DNA from 2 places in the Bacillus sp. JST-5 genome. Region 2 is predicted to be linked to the other one. Evidence: riboswitches for the same ligand, from Rfam matches in the RefSeq annotation. Region 2 holds a riboswitch; the other holds the start of a gene.
What was found. A riboswitch is a leader RNA that binds a small molecule or an ion and turns the genes downstream of it on or off. The one in region 2 is predicted to bind thiamine pyrophosphate.
Positions count from the first base shown of each region.

Region 1 (3,217 bases), on a different contig from region 2:
AAGGAAAGACAGATATTGTTTTCCATAGTGGAACATACAACGGACATCCGACCATATTAGCTACAGGATTAGCCACATTAAATGTATTAAAAGATAAAGAAGTAATGAACCACCTCATTTCACAGACAACAAAATTAAAGAATGGCTTGGAATCTCTCTATCGTCACTATAAAATTCCAATGAAAGCTATTGGAATGGGAAGTATTTTTAATATAGTCTTGTCAGAACAACCGATAGAAAATTATCGGGATATGAAAAAAGCAAATACGAAATTGCGCAAAGCTATTGATGAACAATTATTACGTTTAGGAGTTTATACGAAACCATTAAATCGTTATTCCCTTTCAACTGCTCATACGGATGAAGATATTAAAAATACAATAAAAGCTCATGAAATCGCTATTCGTCGAGTGTTAAACATTATATAATGGTAAAAAAGACGAATAGACGAATTAAGGTGGAGTTAGATGAACGAAGTATACAGAAAAATCGCAGAAAAATTGCCCGATATGAGTAAATCACAACGGAAAATCGCTCGTTTTGTTTTAAATAATACAGACTCAGTTCCTTTTTTCACAGTTGGAAAGTTAGCAAAAACGGTGGGGGTTAGTGAAGCGACAGTTGTACGTTTTGCTACTTTTTTAGGATACGATGGTTATCCAGATTGGCAAAAAGCAATGCAAGAGACTGTTAAGCGCCAACTTACCACCGTTGAGCGCTTGAAATTATCGGATGACGTATATTCTTCCGAAGATAAAGCTGTATATGAAATGTTTGAAGAAGAAGTAAATCGAATCCAAACAATGGCATCACAGTTTGATACGGATTCTTTCCATAAAGCGGTGCAATATATTTTAGATGCAAACCGCATATTTATCATTGCTAATCGAAGTGCAGTTTCACTAGGATCATTTTTAGAATTTTATTTAGATTTGTTGTTCGAGAATACAGAGCTTATTCGAAATCCTCATGGTATTTCGGAGAAGCTATTTCGTCTGAAAGAAGATGATGTCGTCATTGGATTAAGTTTTGCAAGATATACGAAAACAACGATTGATGCTGTTAGCTTTGCAAAAGATCGTGGCTCTACTATTATTGCGATTACAGATAATTTATTGTCACCACTGATTCCATATAGTGATGTGGCTTTATGTGCACCTAGTGACATGCCTTCTTTTATCGATTCGTTTGTCGCCCCACTAAGTTTAATTAATGCTTTAATAACAGCAGTCGGAAGAAAAAAACGAGGAGATATTGAGAAGCATTTAGCAGATTTAGAAGAGGTGTGGGAACGATTTAATATTTTTCACAAATAAAAATATGTGCTTTTTATGCCATTTTGACTAGAGAATATTCATTTTGCACAATTATATGAAAAAAATTTAAAAAATACTTTCAATTTCTGTATCTAATAACTATAATAGGATTGACAATTGAATCAACGGATCCACAGGGGGAGCTTAGGCTGAGAGTGAACAATTTTTGTTCTGACCCTTCGAACCTGTTAGTTAATTCTAGCGTAGGGATTGTGGAAAAGGAAGATGAATAGTTTAATATCTATTTTTCTGCCTTCTTCAAGCTCCTATGGAAACGTTTGATCAATATCAAAACATAGGGGGTTTTTTTATGCGTTCAAAAAAGTTACAACCATCATTAGAGGCAGCGATTATGGCAGCATTAGCACTTGTCATTGATTTACTGCCATCCATTAAATTGGGACCTTGGATTTCTATTTCTTTTGCAATGGTTCCAGTCTTTTTAGTTTCATTTCGTTGGGGAGTAAAATATGGAATGTTATCTGGTTTTCTATGGTCATTATTACAAGTAATTACTGGTGATGCATATTTTCTCCATTGGTATCAGTTTATTATTGAATACTTTATTGCCTTTACTTGTATTGGATTTGCAGGTATTTTTAGTTCTTCCATTTTAAACTCATTTAATAATGGGGAAAAAGGAAGAGGTTTGTCCATAGCTGTTTTCGCTATGTTTATTGGGACAATTACACGATATATTTGGCATTTTTATGCTGGAATTGTCTTCTGGGGAGAATATGCTCCAGAAGGTATGGGGGTTTGGATGTACTCGTTTATTGTAAATGGAGGATCAGGTTTCGGTTCTTTTGTATTTTGTGCCATAGTCTTAGGAGCTATCCTTTCTATTTCTTCAAGACTATTAACGGCTAATAATCAATATTCATACAATGAATAAAATGAGATGAGAAAAATCGTTTCAAGTGAGGAAAGAAGGAGAAATTGAAGGATTCAAATTCTCCTTCTTTAATTTTTTTCATTATATTCGGCTTTTTATGAAAAATTTGTTAATGGTGAATTTAAGACGACAAAAACTTGCAACTAGGTTGATTTTATTTGCAAGCTGTTGGTTTGAGGGGAAAAAGTATTACAAGTAGTGGGGAAATCTAGCAACCTATATTGTTTTATTTGCAAGTTGATTGAAAGTGGTTGTTTTTTCAAAAAGAGAAAGGATTGGCGATCGCCAATCCTGACCAATTGAATGTATATTTGCAACTTTTGAGATTGAATTTGTAAGTTAATCAAGATTATTTGTAACTCTTAAATCAATTATTGCAACTAGAAAATGTCGTATTTGCAAGTGTTAAAGAAAAATTTGTAACTTTCGAAAAATTTTTTGTAACTCACGGACATTTTCTTGTAAGTCGAAAGAAATCTTGCAACTCGAATGGATTTATTTGCAAGTCGTTGTTTCAGGGGTAAATGGATGAACCAATTAACAAAAATCTTGTAACTTGATTTGATTATTTGCAAGTTAACGTTAATGATGTAAAGTTAAATATGTTAAATGAAAAAATCTTGCATTAAAATACTTGAATATGAAATAGTTTTCACGTTTTAAATTTTATTTAAAAATCGATGTATGTTTTAATGCTTAAACTATAGAACATCCATTTATTAGAATTAGGTAACTGAATGATAACAAGATGTCCTAATTTTTTCATTAAAATACAAAGCCAGTGAACTTTTTAAAAAAGATTCACTGGCATTTCCTATTGTAGATAGTTATTTATTTATAAATTTTCATTAAGTACTTTATAAATAGCTTTAGCGACACCATGGTTTTCGTTATGATCGGTAATATAATGGCACATTTCTTTAATATCTTGGGGTGCATTGCCCATTGCAACAGCAAAGCCTACACGTTCAAACATAGATACGTCGTTATAACTGTCTCCCATAGC
Region 1 covers NZ_JBYLHW010000060.1:10,186-13,402, reverse strand. Annotated here, with positions in the region: gene AC3ASS_RS11250 (aspartate aminotransferase family protein) at 1-428, shown strand, start outside; gene AC3ASS_RS11245 (MurR/RpiR family transcriptional regulator) at 468-1,316, shown strand; TPP riboswitch at 1,443-1,544, shown strand; gene thiT (energy-coupled thiamine transporter ThiT) at 1,627-2,211, shown strand; gene AC3ASS_RS11235 (Cof-type HAD-IIB family hydrolase) at 3,047-3,217, opposite strand, start outside.
Region 1: it holds a riboswitch for thiamine pyrophosphate, as region 2 does, so the genes downstream of both, thiT (energy-coupled thiamine transporter ThiT) here and AC3ASS_RS08435 (ABC transporter substrate-binding protein) in region 2, are expected to answer to the same signal.

Region 2 (3,217 bases):
AATGGGTCTTTCAATCGAAACCGACATATCAGATGTTGAAATATATGTTCATAAAGAAAGTCGAATAGAAGTCATATTAGAGACTTATGAAGAAGGACCGGAATTATATGTAAATACTCAAGACGAACATTTAATGATTGAAGCAAAATTAGAAAAAAGCATTATTTTTACAGGATTCTTAAACTCTATTACATCTTGTACATTAAAAATAGTTTTACCAAAAGATATAGCAAGTGATATACAAATTATAACAAAATCTGGCGATATTGACGTGGACGGGCTTATCCTATCAAAACTAAATATTAAAAGCGGATCAGGAGATTTACATATCTCAAATATTACTTCAAATCATTTACAATCAGAATCAAGTTCCGGAGACCAATACATTCATTTTATACATGCTGAAAACATTGTATTAAAAAATGCTTCTGGAGATATCAACGGAAAGAATCTATACGGGAATATTCATAGTTTCAGTGCATCAGGAGATATAGAATTATTCGAATGTTATAGCGATATGGTGGAAATATCGTCTTCCTCTGGAGATATTGAAATCAACCAATGTCAGACGAATGAATTGAAAACAAAATCAAGTTCCGGCGATATTAGAGGGGAAAAGATTCAGACTGTCAATGGGGAAGCATCTAATTCTAGTGGAGATATACAATTACTATCATTCATCGGAAATTTGTCTGCTCATACAGGTGCAGGCGATGTGATGGTTGAAATGATTCATGAATCTAACATTTTTATCAATAGTGGAAGTGGAGATATTAACACGTATCTTTGTTATGAAAATATCGATGCCAAACTTGATATTCAAACAAGTTTAGGTGTTATTGAAACAAACTTGGACAAGCATTTTGCGCAAATGGATGGGAAATATACAATCCAATTAAAATCAGGGACAGGTGATATTTCTCTCATTCAAAAGTAGCGTTACTCAAAATCTATTAAATTAATACATTTCTTCCTCTTCATGAGTCAGACGAATAAGTGATGGGTATATAAAAAATAGATAGATGACAAAACCGGTCAAAAAAAATCCAAAGTATTTCCATAAATGTAAAATGGCTGTACCGATAATAGAAATAATTAAAAAAACAATGTTTCCAAAAGAAATTTTTAAAGATTTTTTCGTCAAATACAAGTTTGAATGACAATTTGGGCATTTTATGGGATATTGTTTCACAAACAAGGTACGATATAGTAAATAACTCCGGGATATTTTTTTAGAACAGAATTTACAAATATTCATTTCTTTTTCCCTCCTTATAAAAGGATATTCGACCGGTCGTTGAAATTTTCCTTTAGATTGATAGAAAAAGTCTTGCAGAAACATGTATCATATGTAATAGTAAAGGAGGAAAAACTTCATACAAAAAGTTGTGGGGGAACCGGTGTTGCCGGTTGAGAGTGTATCCGTAAGATACTAACCCTTTGAACCTGATCTGGTTAAGACCAGCGTAGGGAACATAGAGAAAATACATATGATGACTCTTCATATGCGCCCTAGGTGTGTCTACCAGGGCGCTTTTTATGTTCCCTTCAATCTAGTAATTGACAAAAGTTGAAGGAGGAATTTTACATGAAAAAGTTTTTCTATCTTATCATCACGATTTTATTGCTTGGAGGATGTTCGTCAACGAATGGACAATTAGAACAAGACGATAGGTCCCAACTTGAAAAAGTGAGGATTGTTCTTGATTGGACACCAAATACGAATCATACAGGATTATATGTAGCGAAAGAAAAAGGTTATTTCCAAGAAGAAGGATTAGATGTGGAAATCATGTTACCAACTGAAGCTGGTGCAGATACTTTAGTTGCTTCTAAAAAGGCTGAATTTGGAATCAGTTATCAAGAAGGAATTACGGAAGCACGAGTTCAAGGCATTCCAATTGTATCGATTGCAGCCATCATTCAACATAACACATCAGGATTTGCCTCATTAAAAGAAAAAAACATTACATCACCTAAAGATTTCGAAGGAAAAACATATGGAGGATGGGGTGCACCTGTTGAAAAAGCAGTCATAGATTCACTGATGAAACAAGTCGACGCAGATGTAGAAAAGGTAAACATCATCAATATTGGAGACGCTGACTTTTTCACTGCATCTAAACGTGATATTGATTTTGCATGGATTTACTATGGGTGGACGGGAGTAGAAGCTGAACTTAGAAACGAACCCATCAACATGATTTACTTAACCGATTATAGTGAAAAGCTCGATTACTATACACCTGTAATTACAACAAGTGAATCTTACATTCAAGAACATCCGGAAACGATTCGAAAATTTTTAAAAGCTGTTTCTAAAGGGTATGAATTTGCGATTGACAACCCAGATAATGCGGCAGAAATACTCATCAAACATGTTCCTGAACTGGATGAAAAACTTGTGAAAGCTAGCCAAAAATGGCTTTCTCCAAAGTATAAAGATGATGCCCCACGATGGGGAGAGCAAAAATTAATAGTTTGGGAAAATTATACAAACTGGATGTATGAACATGGATTATTGGAGAAAAAACCAGAAATTGATAAAGCATTTACGAATGAATTTTTACCAGAATAATTAGGAGGTAAGATGATGTCAAACGCTTTAGTTAGCATTCAAATCATACCAAAAACGAAAAATGGTGAAGACACGATCCCTTTTATTGATGAAGCCATTCAAGTAATAATAAATTCGGGAGTAAAATATCAAGTGAATCCGTTAGAAACAACTATGGAAGGGGAACTAACCGAATTATTAAAAGTCATTGAAAAAATGAATCAACGAATGATCGAATTAGGATGTCCAAGTGTAATTTCACAAATTAAAATTTTCTATCAACCATCCGGTGCCTCCATGGATAAGCTAACTGAAAAATATCGGTGAATCGAATGAAAAGAAGCTGGCTTCCTTTCATAACAGTGATTTCGTTCGGATTATTATGGGAAGGATGTGTAGCCATTTTCAATATTGAAAAATGGATCCTTCCAGCACCAAGTACGATTTTTCATGAACTATATAACGGATGGGAAACGGTTTCCGTCCATATTTTACCAACTGTCCGATTATCGATCACAGGGTTGATCATCGGGAGTACGATTGGATTGTTAGTCGCAACAATCCTTCATTTAATACCATTTCTTAAACAAATGTTTTATCCATTATTAATTATATCGCAAAACGTCCCAATTATCGTATTGGCACCATTACTTGTAATCT
Region 2 covers NZ_JBYLHW010000034.1:3,829-7,045, reverse strand. Annotated here, with positions in the region: gene AC3ASS_RS08440 (DUF4097 family beta strand repeat-containing protein) at 1-937, shown strand, start outside; TPP riboswitch at 1,381-1,490, shown strand; gene AC3ASS_RS08435 (ABC transporter substrate-binding protein) at 1,589-2,578, shown strand; gene AC3ASS_RS08430 (thiamine-binding protein) at 2,594-2,884, shown strand; gene AC3ASS_RS08425 (ABC transporter permease) at 2,890-3,217, shown strand, end outside.